One region of the Phenylobacterium immobile (ATCC 35973) genome, then DNA from elsewhere that is predicted to be linked to it. Evidence: predicted binding sites of a transcription regulator. Region 1 holds the regulator's gene; the other holds the start of a gene.
The links. The regulator LexA, encoded in region 1, represses DNA repair genes until DNA is damaged. The targets are predictions, from matches to a motif close to ATGTTCNCNANNTGTTCT.

Region 1 (9,094 bases):
GCCGAGCTTGGCCAGGTAGTTGCGCATGGCCTCGGGCAGGTAGCCCATGTCGGCGAATTCACTGACCGCCTGGGCGCCGTGGCGTTTCGAGAGCTTCGCGCCATCCGGGCCATGGATCAGCGGCAGATGCGCCCACACCGGCGTGTCCCAGCCCAGCGCTTGATAGATCAGGGTCTGGCGCGCGGCGTTGTTCAGATGGTCGTCGCCGCGGATCACATGGGTGACGCCCATGTCGTGGTCGTCGACGACCACGGCCAGGTTGTAGGTCGGGTTACCGTCCGTCCGCAGGAGCACGAGGTCGTCTAGCGTGGCGTTCTGGAAACGCACCTCGCCCTTCACCTGGTCGTCGATAAGCGTCTCGCCTTCCAGCGGGCTTTTCAGCCGCACCACGAAGGCGCCTTCGCCATCGGTGCGGTCGCGCCAGGGCGAACGGATGACCCGCCCCTCGGCGCGCGCCATCTCGCGCTCGCGGTCGAGTTCCTCGGTCGTCATGTAGCAGCGGTAGGCGCCGCCGCGTTCCAGCATGGTCTCGACCGCGGCGCGGTGGCGATCCGCTCGCGGGAACTGGAAGACCGGGGGCTCATCCGCCTCAAGGCCCAGCCAGTTCAGGCCGTCGAAGATCACCTGCACCGAGGCCTCGGTGGAGCGCTCGCGATCGGTGTCCTCGACACGCAGCAGATACTTACCGCCGGTGTGGCGGGCGTAGAGCCAGTTGAAGAGGGCCGTCCGCGCCGTGCCGATGTGCATGGAGCCGGTGGGCGAGGGGGCGATACGGGTGACGACAGGGCGATCAGACATGGCGCGCGTTTAGCATGCGCTCTTCGCTGGGGGCCAGCGGCCGGGTAAGCTTCCGTGTGAAGGGGGCGCGGGGTGACGGCCGAACTGCTGCAGACGCCTGAGGTTGCGCCGGCGCTCACCGACCGCGGGCTGCTGACGTGGTTTCGCCGCGAACTGTCGCGTCAAGCCCCTCGATGGCCGCTTTGGTCGCCTGTGGCGCTTGGCCTGGGCGCGGCCAGCTACTTCGCCCTCCCGGGGGAGCCGCAGAGCCTACTGGCGGTCGCCCTTGGCCTTACAGGCCTGGGGCTGCTGGTCGCCGGCCGGTTCGCCGCGCACCGATGGGCGGTCGCCATCCTCACTCTGGTCGCCTGCGGCCTCATCGGCTTCGCCGTCGCGAAGGCCCGCACCGAGCGCGTGGCGACGCCGATCGCCTCAGCCGATACGCCCCCTGTGCGCGTCATAGGGTGGGTCGTCGATGTGGGCAGCCCCGGGCAGGGCGGCCAACGCCTGCTCGTCGCGCCGATCGCTATCGAAGGCGTGCCGGCAGACAACACCCCCGGCCGCATCCGGGTGACCCTGCGAGCGGGAACCGCGGTTCCACCACCCGGTGAGGCTATCGATCTCCTGGCTAAGATTGGTCCGCCGCCACCCCCCGCCGCGCCGGGCAGCTATGATTTCGCCCGTGACGCCTACTTCGAAAGCATTGGCGGGGTGGGCTTCGCACTTGGCGCACCTCAGGGGGTTCGGCCCACGAACTCCGCGCCAACACGATTGCGCCTGACCATGCAGGTCAACCGGCTCCGTTGGAATCTGGCAGTACGGATCGTCGAGCTTCTCGGCCCTGAAACTGGCGGTCTGGCCGCCGCCATGACCAGCGGCGTCGAGGCCTTCGTGCCGCGCGAGCAGGTCGACGCCCTACGGGCGGCCGGCCTCGCGCACATCATCTCGATCTCTGGTCTGCACATGGCGATCGTCGGCGGCTTCGCATTCGCTGGCGTCCGGTTGGCGGTCGCCGCCTGGCCCTGGCTTACCCTGCGCGCGCCCGGCAAGAAGATCGCCGCGGTCTTTGGTCTGGCGGCGGTTGGCGGCTACCTGGCCATCTCAGGGGCCTCGCCCCCGGCTGAGCGGGCGGCGATCACCGCAGCGGTCGCCTTCGTGGCCATCCTGGTTGATCGCCAAGCGATCAGCCTGCGCGCTCTGGCCATGGCCGCCATCGTCATCATCCTCCTGCAGCCTGAGGCGGTCACCGAGCCCGGCTTCCAGATGTCCTTCGCTGCGACGGCCGCCCTGGTCGCGCTCGCCGAGGCGTGGCCTCGCCCTATCCGCGAGATTAGCGTGCCCTTCGTCATCCGCGCCCTGCAGGCCGCGCGCACCTGGATCTTCGCCGGCGGCGCCATCAGCCTGGTCGCCGGCCTGGCGACGGGTCCCTTCGCCGTCCAGCACTTCAACCGCGTCGCCGTCTGGGGTCTTGCAGCCAACCTATTGGTCGAGCCGATCTCCACCCTGTTGATCATGCCGGGCCTCGCGATCGGCGCGATCCTCACGCCCTTCGAGCTGGGCGAGGCGCCTTTGCGGGCGGCGGGCTTCGGTATCAGCCTGATGACGCAGGTCGCCACCCAGATCGCCAACGCCCCCATGGCGCAGATGACCGTCGCCAGCGCGCCGGCCTGGACGCTACCGGCCGCCTTCCTCGGAATCCTATGGATCTGTCTGACCCGCGGGCCGATTAGATGGCTGGGCCTGCCGTTGGCGCTCAGTGTGAACCTGGCGCCGCGGCCCGCGGCGCCTGTCGCCTGGATCTCAGCTGACGGCGCCGCCGTCGCCGTACGTGCTGACCAGACCGCCGTCCTAATGCGCCCTGACGTGAAGCGCTTCGGCGCGGAGCTATGGGCCCGTCGTCGTGGCCTGGAGCCGACCCTGACCGAAGCCGAACGGAACGGCTTTTTCCAGTGTGACGCCTGGAGCTGTGGGCCGACCGCCCATGCGCCGCTCAAGATCGCCGCGACTTGGAATGTCAGCCGGCCTTTAAAGACCGGCAGGTTGGAGGCGCTGTGCGCTGACGCCGATATTCTTGTGCTTAGAGCCGGTCGGGCCCCAGGGCGTTGCGTGGGGCCGCTAATCCTGACCCAAGCCGACTTTGCACGCGGCGGATCTGCTGAAATTTTCCGAACCGAGAAAGGCGCCTGGCGCCTCGCCTGGAGCCAGGACCTGCGCGGCCATCGACCCTGGACATGGGGATACGGCGGGGAGGGGGCCGGCTGAACGGAAAAGAGCCCCGGCGAAATCGCCGAGGCTCTATCCATCGCGATGTCTGAAAGACTAGTGCGTCGCGTCTTTGGCCGCTTCGCCGGCGTCCTTGGCCGCTTCGCCGGCCTTCTCCGCGTGATCGCCAGCCGTGGCGGCGGCGTCGCCGGCCATCGCCGCAGCGTCAGCAGAGGCCGCTGCAGTGCCGGCCTGGGCCGCGTCGGCCGCGGCGGTTGTCGCAGCGTCGGCAGCGGCGCTGGCGGCGGCGGCTTCCTGGGTGGCGGTCGCCGACTCGTCGGCAGCCTTCTCAGCTGGCTTGCTGCAGGCCGCAGCGGCGAGGCTCAGGGCGGCGACGGCGGCAAGTGTGAGGATACGCATCTTGGTTTCTCCCTCGTGAAGGCGCCCGGCGGTATCGCCGGGCCGAGGGCCGCGGGCACGCTTACGTGATTGAAATCTAACCCCGACCCATGGAACCAAACGCCAGCAGGTCGCAAAGGTTGCCCGCGCGGTTAGTGATAGCTGCGCAACAGTCCAACGAGCTTGCCCTGCACGGCGACCTGATCAGGGCCAAAGATGCGGGTCTCATAAGCCGGGTTCGCGGCCTCCAGGGCGATGGAGGCGCCCTTCTTGCGCAGGCGCTTCAGAGTGGCCTCTTCGTTGTGGACCAACGCCACGACGATATCGCCCGAGGTCGCGCTGGTGGTGCGTTTGATCACCACCATGTCGCCGTCGAGGATCCCGGCGCCGACCATGGAGTCCCCCTGAACCTCAAGAACGAAGTGTTCGCCAGCGCCAAGGATCGATTCCGGCACATGAAGCCGATCGCGTTCCTGCTGGATCGCCTCGATCGGCGTACCTGCCGCGATCTTGCCCAGTACCGGCAGCTCTCGCGTCTCGTTGGCGACTTGGCTGCCGGCCTCAGCCTCGACCAGCTGCGGCTTGAAGGGCGCGCGTCCCCGGGGCGGTGCGGCGGTTGTCGCCTGCTGCGGCAGCTTCACCACTTCGAGCGCTCGGGCCCGGTGCGGCAGGCGGCGGAGAAAGCCGCGCTCTTCAAGCGCCGTGATCAGGCGGTGGATTCCAGACTTGGACGCCAGATCCAACGCCTCCTTCATTTCATCGAAAGACGGCGAGACGCCCGATTCCTTGATCCGCTCATGGATGAACATGAGCAATTCGTGCTGCTTGCGGGTGAGCATGGCGCGGAGACCTTCGGAACAAAGCAAAAACCTTGCTGATGTTCTCTAGACGTTCTCAGTTAATGTCAAGTTACCGCCAGGACGTTGGATTCTCGGCGCTTTTGCGCGGCGCAAGCGACTCAGAGGGCCAGCAAGGCCTGAGTCGCCGCTTGCACGTCCGCCTGACGCATCAGGCTTTCACCCACCAGCATCGCCTTGGCGCCACGGGCTTCGAGCCGCGCGGCGTCGGCCGCGGTAAAGATGCCGCTCTCTGTCACTAGCAGAGCCCCCGGCGGCGACAGTTTCGCCAATCGTTCGGTATTCGCCAGATCCAGCGTGAAGGTCCGCAGGTCACGGTTGTTCACGCCCACCAGGTCGGCGCCCAGCGCGGCGGCGCGGGCCATCTCAGCTTCGTCGTGAACCTCGACCAGAGCGTCCATGCCGAAGCGACGGGCTTCAGCGATCAACGATGAGGCGAGCTCATCGTCGATCATCGCCAGGATGACCAGGATCGCATCGGCGCCGAGGGACCGGGACTCGGCGACCTGCCAGGGATCAACCAGGAAATCTTTGCGGATACAGGGCAGGGCGCAGGCGGCGCGGGCGGCCACGAGATAGCTGTCCTCACCCTCGAAGCTCGGGGCGTCTGTCAGGATCGACAGGCACGACGCGCCCCCTGCTGCGTAGGCGCGCGCCAAGGACGGAGGGTCAAAGTCATCGCGAATCCGCCCCCGGGACGGCGAGGCGCGTTTGATCTCGGCGATCAGCGCCAGCTTACCTGGCGCATGGTCGCGTTCCAGGGCCGCGCGAAAGCCGCGGGGCGCGTCGGCGGCGAGTGCGGCGGCTTCCAGTTCGCCGGGCTCACGTGAGGCCTTTCGGGCGGCGACGTCCTCGCGCTTATAGGCGGCGATCCGCCGGAGGATGTCGCTCATGACTGGCTGATCTCCACAAGCCGCGCCAGCGCCTGGGCCGCCCGGCCGTCGTCGATCACGGCGGCGGCTACGGTCACGCCGTCGCGCAGGGTCTCGACCTTGTCGGCCACCAGGAGGGCCGCGGCGGTGTTCAACAGGACAATATCGCGATAGGCGCCGGTCTTGCCGGCGAACAGCTCACGCAACGCCTCGGCGTTCTCAGCGGGCGAACCGCCGGTCAGGTCTGAAAGCGACGCCCGCGGCAAGCCGACCGCCTCCGGCGAGATGGTGAAAAGCCGCACTTGGCCGTCGCGCCATTCGGCGACCTGACTCTCGCCGGTGGTTGTCAGCTCGTCCATGCCCTGGCCATGGACGGTCCAGGCCTTCTCGGCGCCAAGCGCGCCCAGCACGCGCGCCAGGGGCTCGACCCAGCGCGAATCGAACACACCCAGCAGTTGCCGCTTCGCGCCCGCGGGATTAGTCAGCGGGCCCAGCAGGTTGAAGATGGTGCGGAAACCCAGATCGGCGCGGATTGGCGCCACGTGGCGCATGGCGCCGTGGTGAGCCGGCGCAAACAGGAAGCAGATATTGGCCTCGTCGAGCGCACGCCTCTGGCGCTCGCCGTCGGCCGCCAGATCGACGCCGAGTTCACTCAGGATGTCGCCTGCGCCAGACCGTGACGACAACGCCCGGTTGCCGTGTTTGGCGACCTTGACGCCTGCGCCGGCGGCCACGAAGGCGACGGCGGTGGATATGTTCAGCGTATGCAGGCCATCGCCGCCGGTGCCGCAGACGTCGATGACATCGTGCCTATGATCCAGCCGGATCGCCGCTGCGCGCATGGCGCGGGCCGAGGCGGTGATCTCGCCCACGGTCTCGCCGCGCAGCCGCATGGCCGTGACCGCGGCGGCCGTCTGGGCCGGCGTCGGCTCGCCACGCAGACAGGCGGCGAAGAAGGCTTCGGCGTCATCCTCCGACAGCGTCGCGCCGTCGGCGAGGCGCCGCAGCAGGGGCTTGAAGGCCTCGGACACGGCTAGGCCGGGACGCGCGAGGTGACGCCCGCCAGGACCAGGAAATTGGCGAGCAGTTCGTGGCCGTGCTCGGTGGCGATGGATTCCGGGTGGAACTGCACGCCGTGGATCGGACGGTCACGATGGCGCAGACCCATGATCTCGCCGTCCGCCGTCCATGCGTTAGCGACCAGAGTATCCGGCAGACTTTCAGGGCGCACCGCTAGGCTGTGGTAGCGGGTTGCGGTGAAGGGGCTTGGCAGACCCTGGAACACGCCTTCACCGTCGTGGCGAACCTGGCTGGTCTTGCCGTGCATCAGCGCGCGCGCGCGAACCACCTCGCCGCCGAAGGCCTGGCCAATCGCCTGGTGACCCAGGCAGACCCCCAGGATCGGCAGGTCGTCGGGCGCGGCGGCCAGAAGTTCTAAGCAGATGCCGGCTTCGTTGGGCGTGCACGGGCCGGGCGACAACAGGACGCCGGCCGGGCGCAAGGACAGGGCCTCGGCGGCTGTCAGGTCGTCGTTGCGATGAACAAGCGTCTCTGCGCCCAGTTCGCTCAGGTAGTGAACCAGGTTGTATGTAAAGCTGTCGTAGTTATCGATGACCAGGATCATGCGGGCGCTCTTGCGATGTCGGCGTCATTAAGGATGGGGTGGCGTCAGACGAAACGCCAGCTTTCCTCAGCCGCGCGCCGCAAGGCCGCCGCCTTCTGCAAAGTCTCGGCGTATTCCGAATCCGGATCGGAGTCGGCGACGATGCCGGCGCCGGCCTGCACGTACATCATGCCGTCCTTGAAGAAGGCGGTACGCAGGATGATGCAGGTGTCGAGCGAACCATCACAGCCGAAATAGCCAGCTGCGCCGGCATAGCCGATGCCGCGCTTTTCGATCTCGAGTTCGTCGATGATCTCCATCGCCCGCACCTTGGGCGCGCCTGAGAGCGTGCCGGCGGGCAGGGCCGACATGATCACGTCGACCGGATCGAGGCCATCGGGCGCATCGCCCTCGACGTTCGAGGCCAGGTGCATGACGTGACTATAGCGCTCGACGAAGAAGCTGTCGGTGACGCGCACGCGCGGCTTGGCGCTGGCGACGGCGGGGGCGTTCGAGCCCTTTTTCTTCAGCATCGTCACCCGGCCGACGTCGTTGCGGCCCAGGTCGAGGAGCATGAGGTGCTCAGCGATCTCCTTGGGGTCGGACTTTAGTTCGGCTTCCAGCGCCAGATCTTCCTCCGGTGTCGCGCCACGTCGACGGGTGCCGGCCAGCGGTCGGATGGTGACCTTGTTGTCGCGCAGGCGCACCAGGATTTCCGGCGACGAGCCCGCCATCTGGAAATCGCCGAAGTCGAGATAGAAGAGGAACGGCGAGGGGTTCGTCCGACGGAGCGACCGATAGAGCGAGAAGGGATCGCGCGCGAAGGGACTGCGGAACCGGTGGCTGAGCACGACCTGGAAGACATCGCCGGCGGCGATGTAGTCTTTGGCCTTGGCGACCACGCCATGGAAATCCTCGCGGCTCACCAGGCTGGTGAACTGGTCCGGCTGCGGCGCGCCCTGGCCGGTCAGTTGCGGCGTGGCCTTGCGCAGGTCAGCGACGATCGCCGCCAGTCGTTCGCGCGCCGCCTCATAGGCCGCGGTCGTCTCCGCCTCCCCTGGACGCACCTGGGTGACCAGGATGATCTCCTGAGCGATAGCGTCGAACACCGCCACGACCGATGGGCGCGTCATCACCCCGTCCGGCAGGCCCAGGGTGTCCGGGTTGATGTCCGGCAAGTGCTCGAACAGGCGGATCATATCGTAGCCGATCGCGCCATAGAGGCCCGCGGAGGGCGGCGGCAGACCCGCCGGCAGATCGATACGCGATGCCGCGACCAGTTCACGCAGGCTTTCGAGGGCGCCGCCGGGCTGCGACGTAAACCTGCCCGCAGCAATGTCGTCGCCCTCGGCGATCTCGGCTTGCTCGCCATGGCAGCGCCACACCAGATCGGGCTTTAGGGTGATGATCGAATAGCGCCCCCGCCAGGCTCCGCCTTCCACGGATTCAAAGAGGAAGGCGTACGGCCGGCCATGGCCGATCTTCAGATAGGCGGAAACGGGCGTCTCAAGATCATCGATGAGGCGCGTCCAGACCAGCTGAGGCGCGCCCTTGGCGTGGACTTCGGCGAACGCCTCGAAGGCGGGCTCTAGCTTCATGGCGTGGCCTTCTTGGGAGCGTCCGCCTTGGCGTCGATCGGCGGCAGGCCTAGGGCGGCCCGGGCGGCGTTGGCGTCGACCTTTGGCTTGACCGAGTTACGCGCGCCGGCGCGAAGCGAGCCGACCAGTTCCTGCAAGAGGGTGCCGGTCATCTGCGGGCGGGTCTGCTGCGTCGCCAGGGCGAGTTGCGCCGGGTCGCCGGGCCGGGTCGCTTCGATCTTGGCGACGGCCACGCCGAAGGGCGCGATCTGGCCCGTGAAGACATCCCCGGCCTTGCCCTCCAGGGCCTTGGTCAGGAAGTCGGGGCTGAAATTCGGGTGCTGGCCGGCGTTCCGGCGATCGAGGCCGGCGACGCGCACCGGCTGGACGCCGATGCCGGCGCCGATCGCGGCCAAGCTTTCGCCCTTGCTCAACCGGACGGATAGCTCGTCGGCCTTGGCCTGCAGGCGCTTCATCATTTCGCGCTGCGTCCAGACGCGGGTGAGCGCTGGCTTCACCTCCGCCATCGGCGGCATGGCGGGCGCGATGACCCGCTCTACACGTACGGCGAAGTAACGCCCTTCTTGCTCGGCCGTGACGTCGCTTTCGCCGCCGGCCGGCAGCTCGAAAGCGGTCTCGACCAGCTTCTGTGTCAGGCCGGCGACGGGCGCGCCGCGATCATCGCGACCATCTTTCGACAGCGGACCGATAGTGACGGCGGCCACCCCGGCCTTTTGGGCGGCTTCGGAGAGACTCGCGCCCTTCTGATGGGCGTCCTCATAGGCCTGGCTCAGCGCATAGACCTTC
Region 2 (9,094 bases), 1.7 Mb from region 1:
CCGACCGAAGCCCGCCGGCCGTTGGGGACGCGCGTCAAAGCTTTCGCAGGCAAAACCCTCATGTCGGCCAGCTGCGGCCGGAAGAAGCTGATCGGGTGGGCCTTCAGCGAGAGGTGGGTGGTGCGATAGTCCTCGGCCACCTCCTGCGGCAGGCTCATGAAGGGCAGGGACACCTGCGCCTCCTTAGGGCTCTGGCCGGCCAGCAGAGATGAGGCGCGCTCCAGGGCCGCGCCCTTCACCGCCCACAGGGCCTCGCGGCGCGCAAGACCCAGCGAGCGGAAGGCGTCAGCCTCCGCCAACAACTCCAAGGCTCGTCGATGCAGGCCGGGGGTCTGGATGAAGGCTTCGATGGTCTCGGCGCCGGCCGTTCTGGCCTTCATGATGGCCGCGGCGTCGACATCCTTCAGCCCCTTGATCTGGCGCAGGCCCAGGCGCACCGCCTTCACCGCCCCCGGAAAGTCCTCCGGCCCCCGCGGCGCCAAGTCGTCCTCCAGGGCGCAGTCCCAGTCGCTGAACATCACGTCGGGAGGGCGCACCTCGACCCCATGGGCCACGGCGTCGCGGACCAGTTGGGCCGGCTGGTAGAACCCCATGGGCTGGCTGTTCAGCAAGGAGACGCAGAAGACGTCCGGCCGCCATCGCTTCACCCAGGCCGAGGCGTAGACCAGGAGCGCGAAGCTGATCGCGTGGCTCTCGGGGAAGCCGTAGGAGCCGAAGCCCTCGATCTGTTTGAAGCAACGCTGGATGAATTCGGGGTCGTAACCCCGCCGAGTCATGCCTTCGATGAACTTCTGCTCGTAGTCGCCGACATTGCCCATGTGGCGGAAGGTGGCCATGGAGCGCCGCAGCCCATCGGCGTCCTCAGGCGTGAACTCGGCGGCGGTGATGGCGATGCGCATCGCCTGCTCCTGGAAGAGCGGGACGCCATAGGTCTTCTTCAGGATATCCTGCAACTCGTCTTGGGGAAACTCAGGCCCCGGCCGAGGATATTCCACCAGCGAGCGATCGGCCCGCCGCTTGAGGTAGGGATGGACCATGTCGCCTTGGATCGGGCCGGGGCGCACGATCGCCACCTCCACCACCAGGTCATAGAACTTTCTGGGCTTCAGCCTGGGCAGCATCGACATCTGCGCCCGGCTCTCCACCTGGAAGACGCCGATGGAGTCGGCCTTGCAGAGCATGTCGTAGACGGCCGGATCCTCCTGCGGGATGTCGGCGATGTCGGCGATCCCGATGATGTCCAGGCTCTTGCGCAGCGCCGTCAGCATGCCCAGCGCCAGGATGTCGACCTTCATCAGGCCCAGTTCGTCGATGTCGTCCTTGTCCCACTCGATGAAGGTGCGGTCGGCCATGGCGGCGTTGCCGATCGGCACGGTCTCGTCGAGGCGGCGCTTGGTCAGGACATAGCCGCCCACATGCTGGGACAGGTGGCGGGGGAAGTTGAGCAATTCGGTCGCCAGCGTCGTGGCCCGCCGAATCTCCGGACTGTCGGGATCAAGCCCCGCCTGGCGGATGTGGTCCTCGGGCAGGCTGGAGCCGAAGGAGCCCCAGACAGTGTTGGCGAGCGCGGCGGTGATGTCCTCGGTCAGGCCAAGCGCCTTGCCCACCTGGCGGATCGCCATGCGCGGCCGGTAGTGGATGACGGTGGCGACGATCGCCGCCCGCTCGCGGCTGTAGCGTCGATAGACGTACTGCATCACCCGTTCGCGCTCGGCGTGCTCGAAATCGACGTCGATGTCCGGTGGTTCGTTGCGGTTCTTGGAGATGAAGCGGGAGAACAGGAGGTCCTGGTCCTCCTTGGTCGGATCGACCGCGGTCACCCCCAGGCAGAAGCAGACGCAGGAATTGGCCGCCGAGCCGCGGCCCTGGCACAGGATGGGCGGCTTGCCGTCATCAGGATGGCGCGCCCAATCGACGATGTCGTGCACAGTCAGGAAGTAGTTGGCGTACTTCATCTCGCCGATGATCGCGAGCTCGCCGGCGACAAGGCGCTTCACCTTGTCCGGCACGCCCTTCGGATAGCGCCAGTCCGCGCCCGCCCAGGCTAGGTCCGTCAGGTGCTGGATCGCCGTCTTACCGAGCGGCACCGGCTCGTCGGGATATTCGTAGGAGAGTTGGCCAAGGTCGAAGCTGATGCGTCCGGCGATCTCGACGCTCCGCTCGACGGCGCCGGGAAACTTGGCGAAGAGCCGCGCCATTTCCGTCGGCGACTTCAGGTGGCGCTCGGCGTTGGCGGCGAGGCGCAAGCCCGCCTCATGGATGGTGCAGTTCTCCCGAATGCAGGTGACCACGTCCTGCAGGCTCCGCCGCTCAGGGTGGTGGTAGAGGACGTCGTTGGTCGCGACCATCGGCGCCCGGTGCGCCTGGGCCAGCGCCGCCAGCTGCGACAGCCGCTTCAGGTCGCGCGCGCCATACTGCCGCGACGCGACCAGCCAGACGTCCGGCAGGTCGTAGGCGATGGTCCGCAGGGCCTGGCTGAAGGCCTCGTCCAGCCGCGCGGGCGGTATGGCCAGGACCAGCTGGCCCTCGGCGTGGGCCAGGAAGTCGGTCCAGGTCAGATGGCACTCGCCCTTCTTCGCCGCGCGTTGACCAAGGGTGAGCAGTCGCGTCAGCCGGCCATACGCCTCCCGGTCAGAGGGATAGACGATCAGGCTGGGCGTTCCATCCATGAAGTCCAACCGGCAACCGGTGAGCGGGCGGACGGCGATCCCCGCATCGGTCTTGAGCTTGCGCGCCGCCGACCAGGCGCGGACCACCCCGGCCAGGGTGTTGCGATCGCAGACGCCGACGCCCTCGACGCCCAGGCGCGCGGCCTCGACGATCAGCTCCTTGGGATGGGAGGCGCCTTGCAGGAAAGAGAAGTTGCTGGCGGCCTGCAGCTCGACATAGCGGCTCATCCGAACAGCCCGTGCATCCACCAGGGGCTGTCGGCCGCCACCCCGGCGCGGAACAGCCAGTAGCGGCCGCCGACCTGGTCCTCGACGCGGTAATAGTCGCGCACCTTGTCGACCCGGACATCGGCGATGTCGCCCTTCCACCACTCGTCGCCGATCCGCTCCGGCCCTTCGGCGCGCAGCACCCGGTGCAGCCGGCCACGCCAGCGGAACTGCACGGGCGGATCGTCGGGCAGCAGCGCGGTGACCATCTCCAGCGGCTCAGGCCGGCGGAAAAGGCGCAAGGGGCGGGGGGTCTCAGCGTTCCACGGCGCGGCGTCCGCAGCCGGCGCCAGCGGCCGCGCCCGGCCGGACGCCAGCTCCGGCGCATGGCTCTCCACCGGGGCGGCCCGCCAGACGCGATCGGCGCCCAGGCGGTTGGTCAGCCGGTCGACCAGCGGACTCAAGCCTTCCTCGACCGAGGGCGCGCGGACGGCGTCCAGGCGCGTCTGGCGTCCGGACAGGGGCTCGACATCCAGAGCTTCCAGCGTCACGACCTCGACGCCGAAACCGGGATCGAGGGCCTCAAGCTTGGGGGCGATCAACTTGGCGATGCGCGCGGCGTCGCGGCCCGGCAGGGCCAGGCCCACGGCGGCGACCAGGGCCTGGCCATCCAGACGGTGGTAGGCGATCTCGAACCGCCGCCCCCCCCGCCCCTCGGCCTCCAGTCGCCGGCACAGGACCGCGCAGATGTCGTGGGCGACGCGGGCCATGTCTTCCGGCGCGCTGATCGGTTCGGAGAAGGCCAGCCTGGCCACCCAGGACGAGGCCGGCCGCCGGAACACCAGGGCCTCCGTGGTGCGGCCCAGCGCCTGGTCCAGTCGCTCCAGGGTCGCCTGACCGAATCGGCGGGCGAGCGGCGCGCGCGGCAGGGCGATCACCTGGCCGATGGTGCGCAGGCCCAGCCGGGCGATCTGGGCCGCGGCCTCCGGCTCGATCCGTAACGCCTGCGGCGGCAGGGGCGACAGCAGCTCCGCCTGGCCGCCCTCCTCGGCGATGATTTCGGAAGAACGTCCGTAGTGAGCCAGAGCCCAGGCCGCGCCGGGCGTATCGGCGATAGCGCAGCGGAACTTCAGGCCGTTGGCCGCCAGGCGCACGCGCAGGTCGCGGATCATCGCCGGTTCGTCCCGCCAGAGGTGGCTGACCCCGCTGATGTCCAGGAACAGGCCATCCGGCGCCTCGGTCGCCACGGCCGGCGAGAAGCGCACGCACCAGTCGCTGAGCGCCTTCAGCGCCAGGGCGTCGGCCTCAGGCTCCGCCTCGGCGGTGACCAGTTCCGGCGCCAGCGCCATGGCGTCGGTCGCCTTCTGCCCCGCATACAGGCCAAGCGCCGCAGCCGCCTTGTCGACCGCGGCGAGACGGCGGACGGCGCGTATCGTCTCGACCAGCGCAAACGGCCCTTCAGCCGGCGAGGCGGAGGGGTTGCGCCGACGCCAGTTTGCGATCGCCCAGCTGGGCGACCAGGCGCAGAGGATGCGTCCCATCTTCGATCTCCAGACTGTAGGCCTGCGCCGCTTCGAACAGCCACGATCCCGTCCGCCCGCCCCGGCAGCGCTCCAGCGAAGCCCGCCAGCGTGGCGCGCCCAGGCCAAATTCTCCGGCAGGGGGCTGGGACGGCTCGGGCGTGACGCGCCAGCGGGTCGCCGCGGTGGAGCCGCTCGCCTCGCGCGGCCCGCCGCCGCCATAGGGCCTTCGGCGAATGACAAAACCGGTCGCGCCGCGCCGCTCGCAGGCCAGCTGCAGCCGGCGGCCGGCGGTCAGGTCGACGGCGTCGATCTCGCCGAAGACGGCGCTGACGCCGAGCGTCGTGAGCGCGTCCTCCATCACCGCCAGCGCCTCGGCCTCGTCGCGGGCGCAGACCTGGATCAGCCGATCCGGCGGAAAGCCCAGGCCCAGCAGTCCCGGCGCATGCAGGTCGTCGCGGCGCATCACCCACACCGCCTGGCCGCGCGCGGCCAGGGGCGCGGCCATCAGGGCGGCGAAGGCGGCGGGCGCGGCGGCGGTCTCGATCTCCATCCCCTCGCCCAACAGCTCGTGCCAGCGGCCCAGCGGTAAGCCGCCGCCCGGCAGGCAGGCGTCGATGCGGCGATCGCCGAAGGGCAGGGATTCAGAGTCCGCCTGTCCGCCCGTTTCCAGGGCGGTGATCTTCGCCTGCAAGGCGGCGAGACGCGCCGACACGCCCGCCGGGGGGCGAAAATCGGACATGGCTTAAGACTCCGTTAGTTCTTATTTTGTTCTAGGCGCGACGACGAGGGAGTCAACCGCGCCGTTCCGCCAATCCCGGACGTCGCCGCATCGCGCCGAACTGATTCCCATGAGGCGCGTTCGAGTCCCGGATCATCCGGAGACACCCATGGCTACCCGCCCGACCTGGCAAGGCTACCTGCGCTTGAGCCTCGTGAGCTGCCCCGTCGCGCTCTACACGGCCACCTCGCGTAGCGGCGAGGTGCACTTCAACATGCTGCACAAGGACACCCACAACCGGATCAAGATGATCCCCACCGATCCGGAGAGCGGGCCGGTCGACCGGGCCGACATCGTCAAGGGCTACGAGATCGAGAAAGGCCGCTACGTCGTCGTCACTGACGATGAGATCAAGAACGTCCGCCTGGAGACCACCCGCACCCTCGACATCGAGACCTTCGTCGACGAGGAGGAGATCGATCGTCTCTATTGGAACGACCCTTACTTCCTCGCGCCCGACGGCGAGATGGCGGTCGAAGCCTTCTCGGTGATCCGAGAGGCGATGAAGTCAGCCGGCAAGATCGCGCTCGGCCGCCTTGTCATGCACCAGCGTGAGCGGCTGATCGCGCTGGAGCCCAAGGACCGCGGGATTCTCGCCTACACCATCCGCGCCAAGCGCGAGGTGCGTGACGTCGACGAGATCTTCGGCCACATCCCCGCGTCTAAGCCGCCCGCGGCGATGGTCGATATCGCCGCCAAGATCATCAGCCAGCAGGAAGGGCCCTTCGATCCTTCGAAGTTCAATGATCGCTACGAGGACGCCCTGCGCGCCCTGATCCAGGAAAAGGAGAAGGGCAAGAAGATCACCAAGCCGGCCGAACCCCAGGAGGCTGAGGTCATCGACCTGATGGAGGCCCTCAAGCGCAGCCTGGGTCAGACCGGGGGCGAGCGGCGCAAGCCCGCCGGCAAGACCGCTGCGGCTCGCAAGGCGCCAGCGGCCAAGGCGCCCGCCAAAACGCCCCCGCCGACGACGAAAAAAGCCCCGACCAAAAAGCGGGCCTGACCGCCAAAAGACACAGTCAAGCTCTGGTTAAGCTTGCTAATCTGCGGCGGCTTGACGCAATCTTCTCCGGCTCAGCTTGCCTTTCCGCCGCAGAGTCGCGATTTTCGCGGCGCTGCGGGGGCAGCGGTCGGGGATATGTATGCAAACGAACATTGGGCGGCGCGATGCGCTGCGATGGGCGGGCGCGGCTGCGCTGGCGACGGTAGGCGCGGGCGTCGCCCATCCTGCCTCGGCTTTTGGGCTCGACATCTGGGAGCCCCGGCGGGCTTTCCTACATAACCTCCATACCGGCGAAAAGTTCACCGAGGTCTATTTCGCCAACGGATCCTACATTCCCGGCGCCATGGCCTCGGCGATGAAGGTCCTTCGAGACTGGCGCAACGGCGCCCAGCATTTCATGGATCCGAAACTGTTCGACGCGCTGCATGCGATCCAGCTTCGCCTCGACACCCGCGAGCCGTTCCAGATCATCTCCGGCTACCGCTCACCCGCGACCAACGCCAAGCTCGCCGCCCGTAGCGGTCAGGTCGCCGAACACAGCCAGCACACCCAGGGCAAGGCCGTGGACGTCCGCATCCAAGGCGTCGACCTTCGCAACGTGAAGAAGGCCGCCCTCGACGTTTCCGCCGGCGGTGTCGGCTTCTATCCGCAATCCAACTTCGTCCACGTCGACACCGGCCGCGTACGCCAATGGAGCGGTTCTTAACGCGCTAGACGATCGGCTCGTCGCTCGACGCGGTCGCGCCCGAGTCCGAGCCCACCGGCTCTTCATCCGGCTCCATCGTCGTCATGCCCACCGCCGCGGCGTCTTCGGCCACACGGTCGTCGATCGGCGCGGGCGGGGCCGGCGCAGCCTTGGGCGGTTCAGCTGGCGCGGCGGCCACGGCGGCTGGCGGCGGCGCAGCGCCTGGGTCCTCCGGCGCATAGATCGGCGCCGAATATTCCAGCCGCTCGTCGTTGTGGCCCCGCTTCCAGGGCTCATATTTCAGCAAGGCCATCGCCGTCAGGATGATCAGGCCAAAGCCGGCGATCAGGACAAAGATCCGCATGGCCTAGACTTGGGCCCCGGACGCCACGACGCCTACCTTCTGCAGAAGCTGCCGGTCCCAATCATAGGGGTCGCTTCGGAAGTGCATCTGGCCATCCGCCCCGGCGAAGGCGGTCCAGTAGAAGATGAAGACCGGCGTCTCCTGCGGGAGCTGCGCGCGCACGGTCTTGCCGGAGGCCAAGGTCTCCTCGATCTTCTCCGGCGTCCACACCGGGTCACCTTCCAGCAGGGCGCGGGCGAGCTCAGCGGGCTTTTCAATGCGCACGCAGCCGTGGCTGGCCTGGCGGCTGATGCGATCAAATCCGCCGCGTGACGGCGTATCGTGCAGATAGACGGCATAGTCATTGGCGAAGTCGAACTTGAACCGGCCGAGCGCGCTCATGTCGCCGGCGCGCTGCTGCAGTCGGCTGCCGCCCCCCTCGGTCTTGATCACGACAAAGCCATTGCGCGACAAATAGCCCGGATTGGCGCGCTCCTTGGGCCACAGCTCCTTGGTGGCGATCGACGTCGGCACATTCCACGGCGGGTTGATCACCACGCTGTGGATGTTCGACCACAGCATCGGCGTCTCATCGCCCGGCCGGCCGGAAACCGCCTTCATCGACAACACCGGCGCGTCGTCTCGGAACAGGGTGACGATCGCCGCGCCGGAGTTCACCTGAACCCGCGTCGCCGGCATCTGCCGCGGCAACCAGCGCCAACGCTCCATATTGGCGACGATCTGCAGGATGCGCTGGCCGATCGGCTGGTTGAGCGCGGCCAGCGTCGGGGCGTCGGCCACGCCGTCGCCGCGGAAGCCAAATCGGCGCTGGGCGCGCACCAGGGCGTCCTGCAGGGGCTGGTCGAACTGATCTGAGCCCCCAACGATCTTGTCGTCTTCGGCGGCCAGCCGCTTGCGCAGAGCCGCGACACGCGCGCCGCGCTCACCCAGACCGAAATTCGGCCCCTCGGGCACCATCGGCCAAGGGGCGGATTTGGCCATGGCTCGGTAGCGAGCCAGACTGCGGCGCAACGCGTGGTAGCCTGAATAGGTCGGCGGCTGCTTGTCGAGGAAGGCCTGCAACCGGTCCTCGCTGACCGCTTGGGCCAGGTCCGACCGGGCGTCATAGAGCGCCGGGCGCACGCCCCACAGGCTAGGGAAAGCGTCAGGCGTAAGGCGGCCGACGCGGACGTCCTTGGCGTAGCGCGCAAGCGCCGCGGTCAGGGTCGTCATCTGCGTAGCGTTCAGGCTGGAGGCCTCGGTCGGGAAATCCGCGGACAGATAGTCGCGCGGCTTCAGCCCTTGCAGGTCGGCGTCGCCCAGGACCTTCAGGGCCACCGCGATCTGGCCCCTGCTGAGCTCCGGGATCGAGACGAGCGCGTAGGGGATCGGAGCTACGGGCAGGGCGGTCTGCGCATGCGCGAGGCCGGCGCCGAAGCTCAGTGCGCCGCCGACCAGAACCCCGCGTCTTGAAAACATCTTACGATCTCTTTCGGCCCCAACCCTTGGACAACGCCGAAGCGGGACATTGGTCGCGAGCCTAGACCACCTTCACGGGCAGCGGAATCGCACATTCCGTTTCGCGTTGTGAATTGGCCACAGGCTGTGGCCTCTCAAGGACTCTAGGACGTGGCGAGCTTGGCGATCGCCGGCGCCAGGGGCGCCTCAGCGTCGCAGTAGTCCGCCCACGCCTTGGTCTTGGCGAGGAGCTTCGGCGCGGTGCGGATCGTATAGGCCCTGGGGTCCAGGCCCGCCTTCACCTGGCTCCAGGTGAGCGGGAAGGAGACCGTCGCGTGCGGCCGTGCGCGCGGCGACAGGGGCGCGACCGCCGTGGAAAGCCGGTCGTTGCGCAGGTAGTCGAGGAATATCCGGCCTTTGCGCTTGAT

Region 2: a site for LexA is predicted at 5,154-5,171, ahead of BN1313_RS01020 (ImuA family protein). Genes of this name have one in related genera too.

What each region holds. Positions count from the first base shown of each region.
Region 1 covers NZ_CVJQ01000001.1:1,956,191-1,965,284, reverse strand. The annotation lists gene gltX (glutamate--tRNA ligase) at 1-798, opposite strand, end outside; gene BN1313_RS09615 (ComEC/Rec2 family competence protein) at 871-3,039, shown strand; gene BN1313_RS09610 (hypothetical protein) at 3,097-3,399, opposite strand; gene lexA (transcriptional repressor LexA) at 3,531-4,217, opposite strand; gene trpC (indole-3-glycerol phosphate synthase TrpC) at 4,337-5,128, opposite strand; gene trpD (anthranilate phosphoribosyltransferase) at 5,125-6,138, opposite strand; gene BN1313_RS09590 (anthranilate synthase component II) at 6,141-6,731, opposite strand; gene trpE (anthranilate synthase component I) at 6,776-8,308, opposite strand; gene BN1313_RS09580 (peptidylprolyl isomerase) at 8,305-9,094, opposite strand, start outside.
Region 2 covers NZ_CVJQ01000001.1:213,690-222,783, forward strand. The annotation lists gene BN1313_RS01010 (error-prone DNA polymerase) at 1-2,897, opposite strand, end outside; gene BN1313_RS01015 (Y-family DNA polymerase) at 2,894-4,417, opposite strand; gene BN1313_RS01020 (ImuA family protein) at 4,335-5,138, opposite strand; gene ku (non-homologous end joining protein Ku) at 5,287-6,180, shown strand; gene mepK (peptidoglycan L,D-endopeptidase MepK) at 6,320-6,886, shown strand; gene BN1313_RS01035 (hypothetical protein) at 6,891-7,229, opposite strand; gene BN1313_RS01040 (L,D-transpeptidase family protein) at 7,233-8,687, opposite strand; gene ligD (DNA ligase D) at 8,831-9,094, opposite strand, start outside.